2 linked regions of the Endozoicomonas gorgoniicola genome follow. The protein of the gene in region 1 interacts with the protein of each later gene in a pairwise test. Links are inferred from orthologs where the notes say so. Each region holds a gene or a part of one and is shown on either strand. Other genes may lie near its edges.

Region 1 (13,243 bases):
AAACAAAATTGCTAAAAAGCTTGGCCGTTCACAGCCTACCGTGTCGCGAGAAGTAAACCGCAATAAAGGGCAAAGAGGGTACAGGCACCAACAGGCTAATCGCACAGCTCGGCAGCGGCACAAAGATAAGCCAAAAGCTATTAAGCTGACAGACGACATTAAACAACGTATTTCAAACGATATCCGTTCAGATTGGAGTCCTGAACAAGTGGCTGGAAGGCTTGAAAAGGACGGTGTAATCAAGCTGCATCATGAGACGATTTATCAATTTGTAGCGGATGATAAACGGCGCGGAGGCTCGCTCTATAAGCACTTGAGGCACCAGAAAAAAACTTATCGAAAGCGATACGGTTCAGCTCATAACCGAACCGGTATACCAAATCGGGTTGGCATTGAAGAACGCCCCGAAGTGGTCAACAACAGAGAGCGAGTTGGTGACTGGGAAGCTGATACTGTAATAGGTAAAAATCATAAAGGAGCCATCGCTACATTAGATGAACGAAAAACCAAGCTTCGCCTTGCTGTCCCTCTACCAGGCAAGAAGGCAAAAGCGGTTAAACAGGGAATAATTGACGTACTCAAGCCTCTGAAAAGGTTTGTAAAGACAATAACATACGACAATGGAAAGGAGTTTGTTCAGCATGAATCAATTGCCAAAGCTTTAAAATGTGACAGCTACTTTGCTGCCCCCTACCATTCTTGGGAAAGAGGCCAGAATGAGAATGCTAATGGTTTGCTAAGGCAGTATTTCCCCAAGTCGATGGAGCTTAATGGCGTGACAGAAAAAGATGTCATCATTGCAGTGGATAAGCTGAACAACAGGCCAAGAAAGTGCCTGGGCTACAAGACTCCTTATGAGGCATTTAAAGAGTCAACTGGAATAGATGCAAGAAAAGTCATGGGTTATGCACTTATGACTTGAATTCAGGAGTCATTATTTTTTTGGTTTCCTAAATTTACGCTTGGTTAACAGCTTTTCCCGATAGATTTAAGCCAACAGGCTGAATGGAGTGAAACCATTCAAAACAACTTATTTGCCCTTGGCTCACTGAATTCCTGTTGGCCTTTAACCTGAAAATTCTATTCAGACAGAGTTTACATCTTTAGCCTGCTCAGCCCGGGTATTTAACTCAGAAGATAACGGTTCCGGTAAATCCAGGGTTCGAGTCGGAAAGGCTATATCGCCCCCCTGGTGATGGATAATTGCCATAATATCCAGCAATACCCGCTCCTTAATCATATGAAACTCAGCCCAGTCAGTGGTGCGGGTAAAACAATAGATAAAACAATCAAGACTGGATGCACCAAACTGGTTGAAATTCACCATTATAATTTTGCTCTGGTCGATCTCGTTATGTTCCTGTAGATAGCTGCGAATCTCCGCCAACAGCGGAGCCAGCAGGCGGGAATCCCGGTATCTTAAACCTATGGCTTCCTTAATACGCCGGTTTTCCATTCGGGAAGGGTTTTCCACGGAAATAGTCATAAAAGTAGCATTAGGCACATAGAGTGGTCGCTTTTCAAAGGTCAGAATCCGGGTTTGACGCCAGCCAATATACTGCACGGTACCTTCTATATTTTTATCCGGTGAGCGGATCCAGTCGCCAACTCCAAAGGGTTTATCCAGATAAATCATCATGCCGCCAAACAGGTTCGCCAGCATATCCCTGGCTGCAAAACCAATGGCAATACCACCTACACCGCCAAAAGCAAGAATGCCGGAAATACTGTAACCCAGAGTTTGCATGAGCATCAGACCGCTGATGATAACGGCTGTCACCCGCAACAGACGACCAACAGCAACTACTGAGGTCGGATCATTATCGTGACCACCCAGAACTCCGGACAGATACTGTTTCTCCACTTCGCGTATCAGCCTCACCAGCACCCAGCCAAACAGCCCGATAACCAGCATATCCCGAATACCATCAAACTTTGCCAGCATGGCAATACCGGTACTCTGCCAGATGACATCCACTGTCCAGCCTGCCCCGGTGAGCCAGATCAGCGCGACCAGAGGTTTACGCCCGGCCTCCAACAATATAACAGGCCAGACAGAGTGGACTGACCGGGCTTTACCTGCCAGTTTTTTCAGCATTCTTCGGGATACAGAAGCAAGTATCGCTGTTATAAAAACGATCAGCACAACCTGAACAAGCCAGGCAGGAAATTCAGGCAAAGATGAAAAGTCCACAGCAGACTCCTGTGATCGGTTGGGGGAGCGTAACGATACCCAACAAATAATTATTATTCCGGCTATGTCGGGTATCGCTGCACTCCACCCGCCCTGCTGAAGTTGATTAAGCGCTTCCCTGAAGAGAAATTCAAGCTCCAGAAACGCCTGATACGGCGTACCTCTGAACAAACCATGACAAAATCTCAAAACCGCTGATCTGAACTACAACCCTTGCCCTGTCACGACGGATTTGCCCACTTCGCTGAAATTAGGTAAGGCGGGGCTATTGCCCCGTCCTTCCCACAGAACCGTGCGTACGGACCTCGTACACGGCTCCTGCACTCTCTATCCCTTAACAATAAGGGGCAAGAACGCCCGTTTTAACGCCTTCCAAATTGAACAACTTTATCTCATTGAACCAGTTGTTCGGCATGGCTAAATGCGACAGGGGACTGCACGCATTTCTCCATGAACGCATTTTGATGTACTTAAATGGTGGCTTGTAACCCAGTTGCTTCAGCCGACGATGCAGCTTCGCTGGTTTCTTCCACTGTTTCAGTTGTAAACATCTCAGCCTGCGCCTCATCCATCCTGTCAGCCGTTTTAATTCACGACTACAGTTCGCTATCCTGAAGTAATTAGCAAATCCTCGTATCACAGGGTTCAGTTCTCGGATTACTCCTTCAAGGTTCGTTCCCCGATTCCTTTTCGTGATTCGCTTTACCTTTGCTTTCAGTGCGTTGAGCTTCTTTTCCTGTATGCGCGTATAGCTGCTCAGGATTTCAACTCCCAGAAATTTCACACCCTCGCCGCTATGGGCTATGTGTGTTTTATTCTGGTTGACCGTCAGTTTCAGGTCTTGCTCCAGTACTTTGGTCGCCACTTTCAGAGCGTTTTCTGCCGCTGCTTTGGAGCCACACAGAATCAGGATATCGTCCGCATAGCGGACAATCCTGTGCTTGCGTCGCATCATTTCCTGATCAAACGCATCAAGATAGACGTTTGAGATTAAGGGACTGATCACTCCGCCCTGTGGACTGCCTGTTTCCGTGGCTTCCAGTTGATAGCCAACCATCACCCCGCTTTTCAGGAACATTCTGATCAGGTTCAGGATGCTTCCATCTGCCACTTTGTGCCTGAACGCCTTGAGAATTAACTCGTGGTCGAGTCGGTCAAAGCATTTGGACAAGTCCATGTCCACCACCCAGCGTCTGTCGTACTTTCGTATGAACAGGGTCGCCTTGGTAATGGCTTGATGGCAGCTTCGATTCGGTCTGTACCCATAGCTGGACGGGTGGAAGTCCGGATCAAAGATCGGGGTCAGGATATTTAGAAGTGCTTGTTGGACGATTCGGTCTTTTACTGCGGGGATTCCCAGCAGACGCTTTCCACCGTCTTCTTTGTCGATTTCTACACGCTTTACCGGTAGCGGTTTGTAGCGCTTTTCCCGCAATTCAAGCAGTAACTGTTCAAGATTCCCACGCAGATTCGAGGCGTAGTCGCTCAGGCTCTGCCCATCTATTCCGGCCGCACCTTTCGCTTTCCATACCTTTTTGAATCCGTTGTAAAGCGCTTCCATCGTCAGCAAGCGCCCATACAGGCTATAATATACTCTCATCAGTTACTGTCTCACGACAGACAGATTGCGCCATCCTTCTACTGTGGCCGGATTCTTCATGGACATTCACAGGCGTTCTGGCTCAAGGCAATCTACCTGCTACCTGTCCTTTACTCCCGAGCGCGGCTCTTTCTTTTAGCAGGATTGTTCCCAACCTCACCAGCCAAAGATGTCCTGCCTCGTCAGGCAGCTTGTGCGCTCACAGTATCATTCCTGCGGTCTGACTGTTCTTTAAGAATGCTTCACCCCTTCGCAACATCTGCCGCTTTTGACGACACATGCCCTACAGTCACTCTGGCTGTAGTCATTCCGGTTTTGCCCTCCGAACGGTTACCCGCCTTCACAGGCCGGAATTTCATCACTACTACAGGATCATCTGCCACCTCACACCACTGTTACCCTTGAGTTTCCTCTTGCGATAACAGCCCCTGAGATTCAGAGATTGATGCCAGGCTTCCCCAGTTAAGTAAATGATCCACGTTCTTAGAACGTGGTTTTGCTTTATGCCCCCTAAAAGGGGGCTGAAACCGCCAGCCTTCAGAGAAGGCTGGTGAGAGTTGTCCCAAGATTGCAGGTTATTTCCTGAAGTCTATCTCCTGTTGGAGACGTTCTTTCTTTTCTTGGTACTTCACATACTTACGGATCATTTCTGCATCTACACCGACAGTATCGACACAGTAGCCTTTTGACCAAAAGTGATTGCCCCAGTATGGTTTCTTCTTGAGGTACGGAAATCTCGTGAACAGCCTCAAAGCTGTTCGCCCCTTCAACGTTCCCAGGAGCGTCGATATCGAAACTTTCGGCGGCACTTTTACCAGCAAATGCACATGGTCACTCTGGATGTTCAGTTCCACTACCGTACATCCAAGCTGACTACAAAATACTTGAATACTGTTATGAACCTCGGCTTTCACGGCTCCGGTCAGGACTCGAAACCTGTATTTGGGCACCCAAACTATATGATATTGGCAATGCCAAATGACATGCGTTAACTTTTCAAATCTACTCATGCTACTTCCTATCTCTAGTAGTTGTGGGGACAACTCAGAGATAAGGAGTAGCATGGGTAGTTCATGGCAGGCGGAGCCAACCATTCATGACCACGTCCATAGGACGTGGGTTTTCACGATGCACTAAACGGTTCCCCGTCAGAAATGCCACCCTCAAGCACAGAGTTGGGACTGACTGAGTATCGGGCTTTGCGCTATTTCGCACGCTTGCCGCTCCCAACCTGCCGAATCAGGTTCGCTTGCGCTGTGTACCTCTGACTTCCTATGGCTTCCTTCAGACCCAACCGTTGGCCAGTTACGCCCTTGCCATTCAGATTGCCTTCCCCTCAGTCGGGGCGGCTCAGGCTTCTTTCAGCCTGACGGGTTTGCCCGCTTCGCTGGGCAAACAAAAAAGCCGGGCAAAAAACCCGGCTTCCAACAATCAGTCAGTATCGATTAAGGACGATCGTCAACCTCATCTTCCTTCACCGGCACAATCAGGTCGTCACGACTGATGTTCATATACAGCAGAAGATTGGACGCAATGTAGATGGATGAATAAGTACCCACCACAACACCGGCAATCATCATGGAAGCGAAACCATTGATCATTTCACCACCAAACAGGAACAGAGCCATCAGCACCATCAAGGTAGTACCCGAGGTCGCCAACGTACGTCCCAGCGTCTGGGTCAGGGAAACATTAATGATCTCAACCGGCGAGCCTTTACGACGCTTGCGGAAGTTTTCACGAACACGGTCGTATACGATAATGGTATCGTTCAGGGAGTAACCCACCAGCGCCAGAATAGCGGCCAACACTGTCAGGTCAAACTGCAAGCCCAGCACCGAGAACAGACCCATCGCAATAATGGAGTCGTGCGCCAGCGCCAGAACCGCACCCACAGAGAACTTAAACTGGAAACGGAAGGCAATGTAGAGCATCACCATGCCCAATGCCAACAGCATTCCCAGGCCACCCTGCTCACGCAGCTGCTCACCCACCTGCGGACCAACGAACTCAACGCGCTTGACCTTAACGTTGCCTTCGTACTGCTTGCTCAGCTGGTCAGCCAGTTCTTTGGCCAGGCCCGGATCACTACCCGGCATACGCACCAGAATATCCTGCGCAGAACCGAACTCCTGCACGACAACATCGGTGTAACCGGAAGACTCCAGCTGTCCACGAATCCCTTCCGTTGACACCGGTTTGTCATAAACCAGCTCAATCAGGGTACCGCCGGTAAAATCCAGCCCCCAGTTAAGCCCTTTCGTCGTCAGGGAAACCAGAGAGCCCACCACCAGCACTATCGAAATAAAGCTGGCGATGAAGCGCAGGCGCATAAAGTTTATGATTTTTTCATCTGTCTTATCAGTCATCGCTGTCACCTCAGATGTTCAGTTTCTTCAGGTCACGACGACCACCGTACACCAGGTTAACCAGTGATCGGGTCACCATAATCGCAGTGAACAAGGACGTTAAGATACCGATGGACAGAGTTACGGCAAAACCTTTAATCGGGCCAGTACCCACCGCAAACAGGATCACACCCACCAGCAGCGTGGTGATATTACCGTCGAAAATGGAGATAAAGGCACGGTCATAACCATCGTGAATCGCTCGCTGTATGGGTCGGCCCAGCTTGATTTCTTCACGGATACGGGAGAACACCAGTACGTTGGCGTCTACTGCCATACCCAGCGTCAGCACGATACCGGCAATACCCGGCATGGTCAGGGTAGCGCCAAACAGACTCATCATGGCCAGCATCAACATCAGGTTGATGGTCAGGGCAATATTCGCCAGCAGGCCAAACACGCGATAGACCACGATCATGAACATCACGATCAGAGCCAGTCCCATCAGGGTAGAATCAATACCCATTTTGATGTTTTCTGCACCCAGGCTCGGACCCACCGTACGCTCTTCAACGAAGTGCATTGGTGCCGCCAGAGAACCCGCACGCAACAGCAGTGCCAGCTCAGACGCCTCACCCACAGAGTTCAGGCCGGTAATACGGAACTGATTACCCAGAGCAGACTGAATGGTCGCCAGACTGATGATGTGCTTTTCTTCACGGAAGCCAGGCACTTCAACACGTACGGTTTCGCCGTCCACCACACGGGTTTCAACACGAGTCACCGGCTTCTGCTCAATAAACAACACCGCCATGGCACGACCAATGTTACCGCGGGTAGCGTCGTTCATACGCTTACCGCCGGTACTGTCGAGGCTGATGTTAACCTGCGGCTGACCACTTTCAGAGTCAAAGTTAGACTGGGCGCTGGAAACACGGTCACCGGTAATAATGATGTCTCGTTCCAACAGGGCATTCGGACGACGCTCGTCACGGAACGGGAAGGACTCAGTACTGGTGCGGGACGCATTGGGCAGAGCTTCCAGACGGAACTCCAGGTTGGCGGTCTTACCCAGAATACGCTTGGCTTCAGCCGTATCCTGCACGCCGGGCAGCTGCACCACAATATTGTTACGGCCCTGTCGCTGAACCAGTGGTTCAGAGACACCCAGTTCGTTAACACGGTTACGAATGGAGGTCAGGTTCTGACGTACCGCGTCGTCTTCGAGCTCACGAATACGCTGTTCGCTGAAACCAAAGGAAACCACATAAAGATCCCCCTGCTCCCCGGTTTCAACCAGCAGGTCAGGGTTTTCACGGGTAATCACCCGCTCGGCGGCATCACGGGCATCGGCATCCAGAAAAGCCAGCTGACGGGCTCCGTCGGCACGTTCAGGCATCGTGCGATAGCGCAGGCGTTCCTTACGCAGCTGGGCACGAATTTCGCTATTAGCAATATCCAGTCGCTGCTTCACTGCCCGGCCGGTATCGACCTCCAGCAGAAAGTGGACACCACCAGACAGGTCCAGACCCAGTTTCATCGGGTAGGCACCAATGGCTGTCAGCCAGTCCGGCGTGGTGGGGGCAAGGTTCAGGGCAACGACATAATCATCACCCAACGCATCCTTGATCAGACTTCTGGCCAGCTGTTGCTGGTCTGCCTGTTGCAGACGGATCAGTTGATTTTTTTCGTCACCTTCGGCGGCTTTAACAGCAATACCCGCCTCTTTGAGTGTCTTTTCAGCCCGTTCCAGCACAGCGGATTCCAGCACAGTTGAAGAACTGGCTCCGGAAATCTGAATTGCCGGATCATCGGGATAGAGGTTGGGCAGGGAGTAAACAAACCCCAGCGCCACAACGAATGCTATGAGCAGGTATTTCCACAGGGGATAACGATTGAGCATGGCTCACCGGTTCCTGATATTTTAAGTATGAATTGTCAGCATTTACTGACGTTATCCATTTCTCCAAAAAAACCGGGAATTCATGATTCCCGGCACAGTATATAAGCACACAGACCGCAGGCCTGCCTGCCTATTATTTGATCGCCTTGATCGTACCCTTAGGCAGAGTAGCCGCTACAGACGATTTCTGAAAGTTCAGTACCATATTGTCAGCCACCTGCAGAGTGACAAACTCATCAGTCGTGTTGGTAACCTTACCCAGAATACCGCCGGTGGTAACGACTTCATCACCCTTATTCAGTCCGGCAATCAGGTTCTTGTGTTCTTTGGCACGCTTGGATTGTGGGCGCCAGATCAGCAACCAGAAAATCAGCACAAAGCCACCCAGCATAATCAGCTGACCCGCCATACCCGGGCCTGCTGCTACCGCACCATCGGCATACGCCGGGCTGATAAATGGAATCATTGACTACTCCTTGCTTTTGGAAGTTATAAATCGTGCTGTCTCCTCTACAAGGACAAAGCCACAATGAGAACAACAGCACTTTGGTAAAAAAACAGCTACCAACAGGCGATATTAATCCAGCGGAGGAACCGGCTGGCTGCGCTTCTGGTAAAATTCGTTTACAAAGGCGTCCAATTTACCTTGTTCAATCGCCTCCCGCAATCCAGCCATTACACGCTGGTAATAACGCAGGTTATGAATGGTATTCAGCATTGACCCCAGAATTTCTCCGCACTTATCGAGATGATGCAGGTAAGCACGACTGAAATTCTGGCAAGTGTAGCAGTCACAGTTCTCTTCAAGCGGAGAGGTATCACGTTTGTGGACAGCGTTGCGAATCTTGATCACACCGGTATCGGTAAACAGGTGACCATTACGGGCATTGCGGGTAGGCATTACGCAGTCAAACATATCGACACCACGGCGCACCGATTCTACAATATCTTCCGGCTTGCCCACGCCCATCAGGTAACGGGGATACTCATCCGGAATCTGGTGAGCCGTGTGAGACAGGATGCGCATCATATCTTCTTTACTCTCACCCACAGACAAGCCACCAATGGCGTAACCATCAAAGCCGATATCCACCAGCGCGTTCATGGAGCGATCACGCAAATGCTCAAACATACCGCCCTGAATAATACCGAACAGTGCCGAAGGGCTATCGCCATGGGCCGCCCTGGAGCGAGCCGCCCAGCGCAGGGACAGCTCCATGGATTCTTCCGCTTCCTTCTCAGCCGCCTCACCGTCGGTGCATTCGTCAAAAATCATGACGATGTCAGAACCCAGGTCTTTCTGCACCTGCATGGATATTTCAGGACTCAGGAACACTTTGGCACCATCCACTGGAGAACGGAATGACACACCTTCTTCGGTAATCTTGCGCATCTTGCCCAGGCTGAACACCTGAAAACCACCGGAGTCGGTCAGGATCGGTCCGTCCCACTGGTTAAAGTCATGCAGGTCTCCGTGTTCTTTTATAACCTCTGTGCCAGGACGCAACATCAGGTGGAAGGTGTTACCCAGAATAATCTCGGCACCAATCTTTTTAATGTCATCCGGCATCATGCCTTTTACGGTGCCGTAAGTACCCACTGGCATAAAGCATGGCGTTTCAACGGTTCCGCGCGGGAACGTCAGTCGACCGCGTCGAGCCTTGCCATCAGTGGCAAGACGCTCGAACTGCATGAAACATTCTTCTCTTTTCATGATTCTCTCGTTTCAGCCGCAGCACTTCAGGCAACGGCTGTATTCAGGCAATAGGGGGATTAATGGGTACAAACCCTGTGAACTTCAAGGGCTGGTCATGCGGGGCAACCGCTTTTTCCGGTCAACCACTTTTTCCGGTCAACTACGCTGTCTGGTTAACCTTCTTTTCTGGTTAGCCACATAGCGTCACCATAACTGAAGAAGCGATACCCTTCTTTTACTGCTTCGTTATAAGCATTAAGAATGGCTTCCTGCCCGGAGAAAGCGCTGACCAGCATCAGCAGTGTGGACTGCGGCAAATGGAAGTTGGTGATCATGGCATCCACCGAGCGGAACGGGTACCCCGGGTAGATAAAGATGTCGGTATCGCCGGTAAATGGCTGTATGTCACCGGATGCAGAGGCTGATTCCAGACTGCGAACAGACGTTGTACCTACGGCTACCACTTTATTACCCCGGGCGCGGGTTTCACGAACCGCCTGACAAACCTCTTCAGAAACTTCGATATACTCTGAATGCATCTCATGGTCAGCAATATCATCCACCCGTACTGGCTGGAAGGTACCCGAACCAACGTGCAAGGTAACAAATGCCTTATTAACGCCTTTCTGTTCCAGTCGTTCCAGCAGAGCTTCGTCAAAGTGCAAACCTGCTGTTGGCGCTGCTACCGCACCGTCTTTTTCAGCAAAAACGGTCTGATAACGCAGCCGGTCAGCACTGCCATCTTCACGATCAATATAAGGAGGCAGCGGCATGTGTCCGAATGTCTGCAACTGGGGCAGCACCGGCTCGTCAAAGTCGATCAGGAACATCGTACCCTGACGTCCTGACACCTCTGCCGTTATGTTGTCATCTGCCAGATAGATGCGACTACCGGGTTTGGGTGATTTACTGGAGCGCACATGAGCCAGTACCTTTTTCTCTTCCAGTACCCGCTCAATCAATACTTCCAGCTTACCTCCGGTTTCCTTGCGACCAAACAGCCGGGCAGGAATTACCCGGGTATTGTTCATCACCAGCAGGTCACCGGGATTCAAAAAGCTTTCTATGTCTGCAAACTGGCGATGAGCAATCTTGCCCGAGTCACCATCAAGGCATAACAGGCGGCTTCCGGTTCTTTCCTCGGCGGGAAAACGGGCGATCTGCTCATCGGGCAGATCAAAATCAAAATCACTGACGCGCATGAACGTGTGTTCTATCTACAAGTTACAGGGAAGGTCGTGAAGGATACTGCAAAGCAGGCTGTGTGTCAGGCGTGATAAATACTTTCGACAACGAAGCCCAGACTTTACCAGTTTCGCCGTAAAGCCTCGCCCAACCGAGAGTCAGATCGCTGCTCTATCAGAATAGAAAATATTGCCTCACGAATTTCTCCACCCTAACCCGGATATTTCATAAAAAGAGGCAAGTTCCGCCCAATCACTTGATATAATTGGGTCGACCAAAAAAATGCTTCGGAAGAAGCAAACCGGAACTTGCCATGAACAAATTTACACAAGAACAGCTTCGTTTTCACCCCTCCAACGGAAAAACTATCCGGGCAGACTTCAATGGCGGAGAATTATCCTCTGATTTTGGCGCCCTGATGCTACGTGAAACAATGCTTCACAGCGGTATCATATCCAGGCTGACTGACGGCATTGACGATAAACGTCATCAATCCTACATCGACCACACCCTGCAAGAACTCATTGCCCAAAGAGTTTTGCAAATGGCCTGTGGTTATGAAGATGCAAACGACAGCAACCATCTGCGTAAAGACCCAATCTTTAAGCTTGCCAATGGAAGAAACCCACTGGACGATGATAACCATCTGGCTTCCGCTCCAACGTATACAAGGCTTGGTCAGTCCATGACCAAACGGGATATTTATAATATGACCAAAGCACTGGCTGATCACTTCATCAGCAGTTATGAATACCCGCCATTAGCCATCATTATCGACCTGGATCATACGCCTGCTATCACCCATGGCGGCCAGCAGATGAACCTGTTCAACGCCAAATATCAAGACTACTGTTACTTGCCCTTAATGATCTTTGAGGGGCTCAGCGGCAAGCTGATCACTTCGATCCTGCGTCCTGGAAAAACACCCACAGGCCGAGAGAATGCAGCTATTCTCCAGCGCCTCATTAAGCTGATCCGTACAAGATGGCCGAAAACCCATTTACTGGTTCGTGGGGATAGCCACTTTGCCCAACCAGAGTTAATGCAGGTTGTTCAGGATGACCCTCACTCCGACTACGTGCTGGGAAAAGGCGCAGGACACAAGACGGCCTTGCGACCTAAAGCCAAAGAGTTGCTGGATGAAGCGCGGAAAGCTCTCGACGTTAAAACCGGGCTGGCAAAACTGAACAACATGCCAGAGCCTGAGCGACTCAGGCTCTACGGAGAAACGGACTATCAGGCAAAAAGCTGGAAAGGGCTGGACACCCGGATAATCTATAAGGCAGAGGTCAACCAGAAAGGCGACAATCCCCGCTTTATTGTGACTTCGATGATGGAGGCTTCCCCCGAGGAAATATATGAAGACCTTTATTGTCCCAGAGGGCAGGATGAGAACTTCATTAAGCATCTGAAAAGTGATTTGTCCGGTGATCGCTTGTCAGATCAAGGCTTTCTGGCAAATCACCTGAGAATGTTTTACGCCTGCGCTGCTTATGTTCTTCACTATGAGCTGAGAACCAAGGCACTGAAAGGTACGGAGCTGGAAAAGGCACAGCCATCAACCGTGATCACAAAACTTTGTAAGGTCGCGGTTAAAGTGGTTGAGTATAAAGACCGAATCAAACTTCACTTGCCCCGCAGCTGTCCAATAAAAGGGCTTTTGCAGCATATAACCGAAGTCTTTTATTCAATGCCGCTGCCTCGACCGGGATAGTCAGCTTCATAAACTCAATCAGAATAAAATAGCGACCAACAGAAAGAGTGTTGGGGAATTCTGTTGTCCTGAAAAAGCAGGTGCTGATCAAAAAACATCCGAATTAATGGTGAGTTCGGGTTGTAATACCTTTTTCATGGACAGTAGAGCAACAGACCTCCGAAAAAATCAGAATGGGATGTTTTTTCCGGAACTTGTTGCTCATTTATGAAATATTCGGGCTAACCTGCAAAGGTCGCTTAGCTTCCAATGAGAGGCTACGAATGGAGAAGCCCGTGAGATCCGTTAAAAGCCAAACAGGCAACCTGTTGATAACCTAAAGGATTTCTGTATACTACGCAGCATCTGAACGGGACAGCCAATGGCTTTCCACAACGTTCTGCCAGTGTGATGGAATTGGTAGACATGACGGATTCAAAATCCGTTGCCTTTGCGGGCGTGTCGGTTCGAGTCCGACCACTGGTACCATATATAACGAAGCCCTGAATTTTCAGGGCTTTTTTGTATCTATTTCAGCCCTGCAAGCTGCCGGATCGGAATGGGTCATCATGAACATAGCGGTACTGGAAGGGAAGCTGAAGTTATACACTTCGGAACTTTTTG
Region 2 (7,846 bases), 570 kb from region 1 along the record:
GCTTTATAAGGTGGTATGTAGTGATAAAAAAACAGCAGTCGATACCTCGCATTTGTGCAGTAATCTGTTTGTTGCTCATCAGTGTTTTTTCCTGGAACGTATTTGCAGAAGAAAATAAAAACTCTCGAGCGAAGCACTTTTACAAAGTGGTGGATAATAAGACGCAGAGCTGGTTTGTTTTTTATCTGGATAATTATGCTCTGGTGGATTTAAGGCCGTTGTCTAACGATGTTTTCAGTGTTAGTGAAATCAGTCAGAATGAAGCAGCAAACGTCGATCAGCCTGTTCACCGGATCAGTGTAAAGGAGGTATCGCAATGGCCGGGCGCGACCTCCCGTATAGCCGCTAAAGAGAGAATAGTGTTTCTGTTTTACCAACTTGATACAATCAACTACTTGAATCGAAGCACAATTTACCGGCAGCACTTTAATACAGACTTTCAAAGAAAAAACTCAAGAATGATCAGTATTCTGTTATCCGCCAGCGATGTAACAATAACAAGACTGAGTGCTGATTCATTACTGTCGGTTATTGAAGAAAGCATGGGAAACTTAGTGGATGAGAGGAAGCTTTCAAGCTGGTCATTTCAGGGCGTTTCAGCCAACGAGCATACCGAAGTTTATTTAAGAATGCGTGTTACCGCCATTTCAGGGACGGATGTCAATGAGATTCAGCAGTACCTGACCGATAACCTGAAAACTCAAGCCGATTCTGATTCTGTAGAACAGTCCTCTGATGGTATGAACGATATGTTAAGGGATTGGGTAGCTGAGCAGCAGAGAGAGGCAGCTTCAGCCAGTGGCTTTAGGCAGGCACCACTTGAAGTGATTCAGGAAGAAGCTGATTCAGAGTTTTCAGGGTCAGAGTTTGCAGGGTTAGAGTTTGAAGGGTTAGAGTTTGCAGGGTTAAAGTTTGCAGTGTTAAAGTTTGCAGGGTCAGAGTTTGCAGAGTCAGAGTCAGAGTCTGCAGAGCCAGAGTTTGCAGAGCCAGAGTTTGCAGAGCCGGAGTTTACAGAGTCAGAGAGTTTGGTTAATAGCAACGAAGAGTCAGCGACAGCTCTGGACAATGGTCAGCAGTCTAATGCTCCACTTCAGGACGTACTCACAGAGAATCAGCTGACGGTTATATCCAATTCGCCTGTTGAAGACGAAAACATGCAATTCGATAGAAGATTTCGTTTAAGTCTCTTCTTCTTTTTTCGCTTTGCTGGTTACGACAACCCTGAAAGGAGAATACCTCACGCTGATGTTGTAGAGCGTATTCGTCTTTTTGCGGAAGGCATTAAGCGAAGGCATAGCTCGTCTCATTTTACCGTGACTCTTTCCCATGTACACCAGACCCGGAAAGGTATTGCTGTATATTACCATTTTACCCAGAGGCTGTTTTCCTCTCGGACTCATCTTGATCGTATAAACCACGTTACATTGACGCGAAATATACAGCGTAACCGAAACCTCTGGGGAGCTGACGCAGCCAGTCCTTTGTATGTTGCAGAGTCACTACCGGCTATGCCACCGGCGGTCATTGAACAGCGGGCGAGTTGGCTGAGTCGTTTAGCTGAGACAATTGTCTGCAGAAGGCTGTGTGGGAGATATAGACAGTCTGAATCACTGAACGATATCGATTTTGAGTTAAAGCCCAAAGTGCAGCAAATGATATTGGAGACAGCTCTTTAGTTGTTGCGCTGAACAGGTACTTCTTCTTATGACAGTTTGCCCCTGAGAATCATAAACGCTAGACTTGGCCGTTTATTTTCTGTAGTGCATCTGTCATCGGGAACCCCCATGGAGAATCTGGAAACAATTACCTCAAGCGCCCTCGCTGAAGTCGAGTCAGCTGCCAATGCCGCTGACCTGGATCAGGTTCGGGTTCGCTTTCTGGGTAAAAAAGGCGAGCTGACCCAGCTGCTGAAAGGTCTGGGCAAGCTGTCTGCTGAAGAGCGCCCAAAGGCTGGCGGTCTGATCAACGAAGCCAAGCAGCAGGTACAGGCTGCGATTAACGACAAACGCGAGGGCATGGAAAAAGCTGCCCTGGAAGCCCGTCTGGCGAGCGAAACCATTGATGTCACCCTGTCCGGTCGTGGTCAGGAAATGGGTACGGTACACCCGATCACCCGCACTATGGAGCGCATTAGCGATTACTTTAGCCGTATTGGTTTTGAAGTGGCTCGCGGGCCTGAGATCGAAGATGACTACCATAACTTCGAAGCCCTGAACATTCCGGGTCATCACCCGGCGCGTGCCATGCACGACACGTTTTACTTCAACGACAACACTGTACTGCGTACCCATACTTCTCCGGTACAGGTACGGGTGATGGAACAGTTTGCCAGGGCAAATCAGGAACCACCTATTGCTATCGTGTGTCCGGGCAAGGTGTATCGCTGTGACTCTGATCAGACCCACAGCCCGATGTTCCATCAGGTAGAAGGTTTGTACGTGGCAGAGAAGGTAAGCTTTGCCGACCTGAAGAGTGTCCTGAGTGACTTCCTGCGCGTGTTCTTCGAGCGTGATGACCTGAAAGTGCGCTTCCGTCCTTCCTACTTCCCGTTCACCGAGCCTTCTGCGGAAGTGGACATCGAATGGGGTAAAAACCCGGACGGTTCCACCAAGTGGCTGGAAGTTCTGGGCTGCGGCATGGTACACCCGAAAGTCTTTGAATATTCCGGTATCGACAGCAAGAAATACTCCGGCTTTGCCTTTGGCATGGGCGTTGAGCGTTTTGCCATGCTGCGTTACGGCGTTAACGACCTGCGTCAGTTCTTCGAGAACGATCTGCGCTTCCTGAATCAGTTTCATTAATCAAATGTAATCAAGGGTAATAGCAATAGAAAAATCACTTACTTTCCGTCATTCCCACGCAGGTGGGAATCCACCACGACAGTGGATCCCCGCCTTCGCGGGGATGACGAGGGGGATTGTTTATTGCAAATTCCCAGAAACAGATTTTTAGATAACGGAATTTGAGAAAAAACTATGAAATTCAGTGAACAGTGGTTGCGCCAGTGGGTAGCAATTGAAGCCGGTACCCAGGAGCTGGTGGATAAAATCACCATGGCGGGCCTGGAAGTTGACGAGGTAGAAACGGTTGCCGGTGAATTTTCCGGTATTGTTGTTGGCGAAATCGTTGCCTGCGAACAACATCCTGATGCTGATAAATTGCGTGTCACCAAAGTGAATACAGGTACTGAAGAAGTACAGGTAGTGTGTGGTGCGCCTAACGCCCGTGTTGGCCTGAAAGCGCCTTTCGCAATGGTAGGCGCTGTCCTTCCCGGCAACTTCAAGATCAAGAAAGCCAAACTGCGTGGTGTTGAATCCTTCGGCATGCTGTGTGCCGAAGAAGAAATGGGCATGGCTGAATCTTCCGATGGCTTGATGGAACTGCCAGCCGATGCTCCGGTGGGTCAGGATATTCGTGAGTATCTGGGACTGGACGACAAGATCATCGACGTAGACCTGACACCCAACCGTGGTGACTGCCTGAGCATTGCCGGTCTGGCTCGTGAAGTCAGCGCGAACTTCCTGGCAGAAGTCGACGAGCTGAAGGTTGAGCCGGTGGCTCCGGCTATCGACGACACCTTCCCGGTAAATATTATCAATAAAGAAGGTTGCCCACGTTTTCTGACCCGTGTTATCCGTGATGTGGATGTGACAAAACCAACCCCTCTGTGGATGGTTGAGCGTCTGCGTCGTTCCGGCATCCGCTCTATCGACCCTGTGGTTGATGTCACGGCTTACGTGATGCTGGAGCTGGGTCAGCCCATGCACGGTTACGATCTGGACACCCTGAACGGTGCCATCAACGTTCGCATGGCAGAAGACAAAGAAAAGCTGGTTCTGCTGAACGGCGAAGAAGTCACCCTGAACAGTAACACCCTGATGATTGCTGACGACAAGCACGCTCTGGGTATTGCTGGTGTCATGGGCGGCGAAGGTTCCGGCGTGAATGCTGAAACCAGAAACGTTCTGCTGGAAGCGGCGTTCTTCGATCAGATCACTATTGCGGGTAAGGCACGCTCTTATGGTCTGCACACTGATGCTTCCCACCGCTTTGAGCGTGGTGTGGACTTCATGCTGCAGCGCAAGGCGATTGAACGTGCGACTCAGCTGATTCTGGATATCTGTGGCGGTCAGCCCGGTCCGGTGGCTGAAGACGTCAGCGAAGAACACCTGCCAACCCTGAGTACTGTTCACCTGCGTGCAGAAAAGGTTGAGTCCCTGCTGGGTATCAGGATTGAGAACGATCTGATTGAAGCCCTGCTGACTCGTCTGGGTCTGGAACTGACGACTGAAGGTGAAGGCAAATGGAGCGTTGCAGTGCCAAGCTGGCGTTTCGATATTTCCATCGAAGAAGATCTGGTGGAAGAACTTGGTCGAATCTACGGCTATGAACGCCTGCCGGAAACCATTCCTTCTGCACTGCTGAAGATGAAACAGGTGGATGAGTCTCTGGTTCAGGAAGCTGACCTGCGTCGTCTGCTGGTCAGCCGTGGCTATCAGGAAGCGGTATGTTTCAGCTTTATTGATCCGAAACTGCATAGCCAGTTTGATCCTGAGCGTGAAGCTGTTGCCCTGGCAAACCCGATTGCCAGCGACCTGTCGGTCATGCGTACTTCCCTGCTGCCAGGCCTGGTCAAAGCGGTTTCTCACAACCTGAATCGTCAGCAGAGTCGTGTGCGTCTGTTTGAAATGGGTCAGACCTTTATCCGTGAGGGTGAAGAACTGAAGCAGGAAGAGTTCATGGCAGCTGCCATTACCGGCGCCCGTTTCCCTGAAGGCTGGAACGCTGGCAATGAATCCGTTGATTTCTTCGATATCAAGGGTGATGTTGAAGCGCTACTGCACAAAGGCGGTGTGGCGGGTGAATTCTGCTTTGAAAAAGGTTCACACCCGGCAATGCATCCGGGACAGTGCGCGGCACTGGTTCGTGATGGCAAAGTCGTTGGTCATGTGGGTACTCTGCACCCGACCCTGAAGAAGTCTCTGGGTCTGGACAACGAAGTATTCCTGTTTGAAGCGCGTCTGGATGCTGTCACCAGAGGCAAGGTAACCGGCTTCGAGCCTCTGTCCAAATTCCCTGAAGTTCGTCGCGACCTGGCGCTGATCGTTAAACAGGAAGTGACTGCTGACAACCTGTGCGAAGTCGTTCGTCAGGAAGCCGGTGAATTGCTGACTGATGTACGCATTTTCGACGTGTACGCTGGCAAAGGTATCGAAGAAGGTCACAAGAGTCTGGCTCTGGGTATGAAGCTTCAGCATGCTGAGCGCACCCTGAAAGACGAAGAAGTGAATCAGCTGGTTGATGCGATTGTAAGCCGCCTTGAAAAAGACTTCAGTGCGACACTTCGTGGTTAACAGATAGCGGTCAATGCTCGTCTGACAGAATTGCCGGTTCTCTGATTGTCAGGGAACCGGCTGCTGTTCTACCACCATTGCCAGTAATGGATCATAAAGCTTTTCATGGTTCAGGAAGTTTTCCTTGACTGTCAGCCTGCTGTCTTCAGACAGCTGTGCAGGCTTGTTATTTAGTTTCCAGAAATCATACACAGAGGCAAACCAGAAGACGGCTTTAATCACGTCTTCCTTCGGTATTGCATTATAAGGAGAGCCAGCATGTTGTTGTAAAATTAACATGCCATTGAAATATTCTTTAAGGCTTTCTTCATTGTATAGCTTTGCCAATGGTGACCCCGCTATCCCTATTTCATGGGTTGTCATAAACAGTGATAGATTAATCATGTTCATAATGTTTGAATTGCCATTAAAAAATAACTCTCCCTCGCTAATTAACAGTTTTTTGAAATTAAGGACTGATTCCATACTTTCAAAAGGTTCCTGAGAACATTTATGTCGAATTATAAGGCGTGTGTGGGCAATATCGTGATTCAGGAAACGGTTAGGAGAGTGCTGTTCTCCATCAGCCATTTCTGTATAACTTGTGATAAGTCCCAGAGGATAAAGTTTCAGATGGGAGAATCCTACAAAGTCACTGATACTTAAAGGTTCAAAAGTTGGAAGTAATAAAATGTCTGTTTTATCGGCAAGGGTAAGGATGTTGCGAAATAAAGTTTTATCTTCGTAATTCCGGGTGTGAGATGGAGGTATATGCTCTAATGGATAAGACTTTTTTGATATACCTTTTTCGTCTACAGACATGCGCATTCTGATGGAAGAGCTATACAAATAGATAAGTTTTTGAGAGAGCTCAATGAGGGCTTTGTATTCAGGTTCTTCGGCATCAAGCTTGCCGAGCTCGAAGAGGATATTATTAAAAACTGAACTTTCATCACCTGTCAGTCCTTCCTGGAACTGATTGCCATCAATAATATGTTGAGTAAAGCCTTTCAAATTCTGCAGAGTTGTTTTCAGTGCTGATGTTTTATAGGGTTTTCCATCATTTTCTGCAGATTTTCTTTTTTTTATTTCATTATTGAACCAACGAATACTTTTTTCTCCGTCCTGGTAAGCATTCTTTATATTTGGGTCAGAAATGATTTTATACGCAATAGGCGGTTTTACGCTTTCTTGATCGTCAGCCTTAGTCAGTGGTATGAAAAACACTGTTAAAATGACTGCAACGTTTATAAATTTATTCATGCGGCATCCCTGTCAGGTTAAAGGTTAGAACATTAGATAAACAAAAAATGAAATGGTTCCATATTCATGCCGTAGGAAAAGTCAGCTTGTGAGATTATGGCACGCTTTCAGGATTAGACTGGATTTCCAAAAACATTTCATCCACTGAATGCTGATGCATCCAGCCCGTGAACTACCGTTCTTCTTTGGACAATGAGCGGGTAACTTTTTTGGCAGACCCTCCACAGCCTGTTGCTATAGCCTGCCATTTTGTCCCGGGTAGTTCCCAGTGTCATTTTTTGCCAATGGTCATGCGCTTATTTCTGCTTGACCTTGTAACACGGTTCACGCACTCTAAGAGAACGAGGAGGTCAGCCCCGAGGTATCCATCAGAGGGCTGAGAGTGGAACCAAGCGCAAGCATGCGCGGCTGGTAACCAGAAGTGGGCGTGAAGGACTCCCGGCACCCTGTTTACATAAAAGCTTTATATATAAATAGCAGGGTTGTGTTACTGGCTATACAAAGAGTGGACGTAACCATGGGAGCCCTGACTAAAGCGGATATAGCCGAGTACCTGCACGAGGAACTTGGTTTTAATAAGAGAGAAGCCAAGGAGATGGTCGAACAGTTTTTCGAACAGATCCGTCAGGCTTTGGAAAATAACGAACAGGTAAAACTGTCAGGTTTTGGCAACTTTGATCTGCGTGACAAAAAAGCAAGGCCAGGACGTAACCCTAAAACCGGACAGGAAATACCGATTACTCCACGTCGTGTTGTAACATTCAGACCCGGGCAGAAGCTTAAGGCGAGGGTGGAAGCTTATGCAGGACACCGAGTTCAGAACAGCTGATTCCAGCGTTCAGGAAGAATCTGACCAGCAGGCGGAATTACCCGTCATTCCTGGCAAACGCTACTTTACCATTGGTGAAGTGAGTGAACTGTGCCAGGTAAAGTCACATGTTCTGCGCTACTGGGAACAGGAATTTTCCAAGCTGAAACCGGTTCGCCGTGGCAATCGTCGCTACTACCGTCGTCAGGATGTATTGCTGATACGGCAGATTCGCAGCCTGCTCTACGAACAGCGCTACACTATTGATGGCGCTCGCGCCTACCTTAAGGGTGAGGCTCTGAAGCAGGACTCTTCAAAGTACCGGCAGCTGATTCGACAAATGATTGCCGAGCTGGAAGATGTTCTGGATACTTTGGATGATATTCCCCGCTCCTGAAAGATTGATATTACCTGTTATCTAAATTTTAATCGCAGACTTCAG

Evidence for each region.
Region 2: the proteins of secD (region 1) and pheT interact in binary tests that used the Escherichia coli proteins (3 or more experiments, as listed by UniProt). The link is inferred for Endozoicomonas gorgoniicola from one-to-one orthologs.

Annotation. Positions count from the first base shown.
Region 1 is NZ_JAPFCC010000001.1:1,051,193-1,064,435, reverse strand. What follows is about bases 5,610-8,519. They hold secD (protein translocase subunit SecD), read right to left. Parts: upstream 8,046-8,519; coding sequence 6,174-8,045; downstream 5,610-6,173. Other genes in these bases: yajC (preprotein translocase subunit YajC), read right to left, coding at 8,179-8,511; secF (protein translocase subunit SecF), read right to left, coding at 5,610-6,163. Also shown: NX722_RS04915 (IS30 family transposase), read left to right, coding at 1-922; NX722_RS04910 (mechanosensitive ion channel family protein), read right to left, coding at 1,085-2,194; ltrA (group II intron reverse transcriptase/maturase), read right to left, coding at 2,529-3,794; tnpA (IS200/IS605 family transposase), read right to left, coding at 4,370-4,804; NX722_RS04895 (hypothetical protein), read left to right, coding at 5,044-5,298; more of secF, read right to left, coding at 5,240-5,609; tRNA guanosine(34) transglycosylase Tgt, read right to left, coding at 8,623-9,738; tRNA preQ1(34) S-adenosylmethionine ribosyltransferase-isomerase QueA, read right to left, coding at 9,915-10,943; NX722_RS04865 (IS1380 family transposase), read left to right, coding at 11,240-12,640; NX722_RS04855 (putative adhesin), read left to right, coding at 13,189-13,243. UniProt on the Escherichia coli protein: Part of the Sec protein translocase complex. Interacts with the SecYEG preprotein conducting channel. SecDF uses the proton motive force (PMF) to complete protein translocation after the ATP-dependent function of SecA.
Region 2 is NZ_JAPFCC010000001.1:483,139-490,984, forward strand. What follows is about bases 2,606-5,664. They hold pheT (phenylalanine--tRNA ligase subunit beta), read left to right. Parts: upstream 2,606-2,975; coding sequence 2,976-5,354; downstream 5,355-5,664. Other genes in these bases: pheS (phenylalanine--tRNA ligase subunit alpha), read left to right, coding at 2,606-2,801; NX722_RS02240 (hypothetical protein), read right to left, coding at 5,403-5,664. Also shown: NX722_RS02225 (hypothetical protein), read left to right, coding at 21-1,676; more of pheS, read left to right, coding at 1,785-2,605; more of NX722_RS02240, read right to left, coding at 5,665-6,596; ihfA (integration host factor subunit alpha), read left to right, coding at 7,114-7,425; NX722_RS02250 (MerR family transcriptional regulator), read left to right, coding at 7,397-7,801.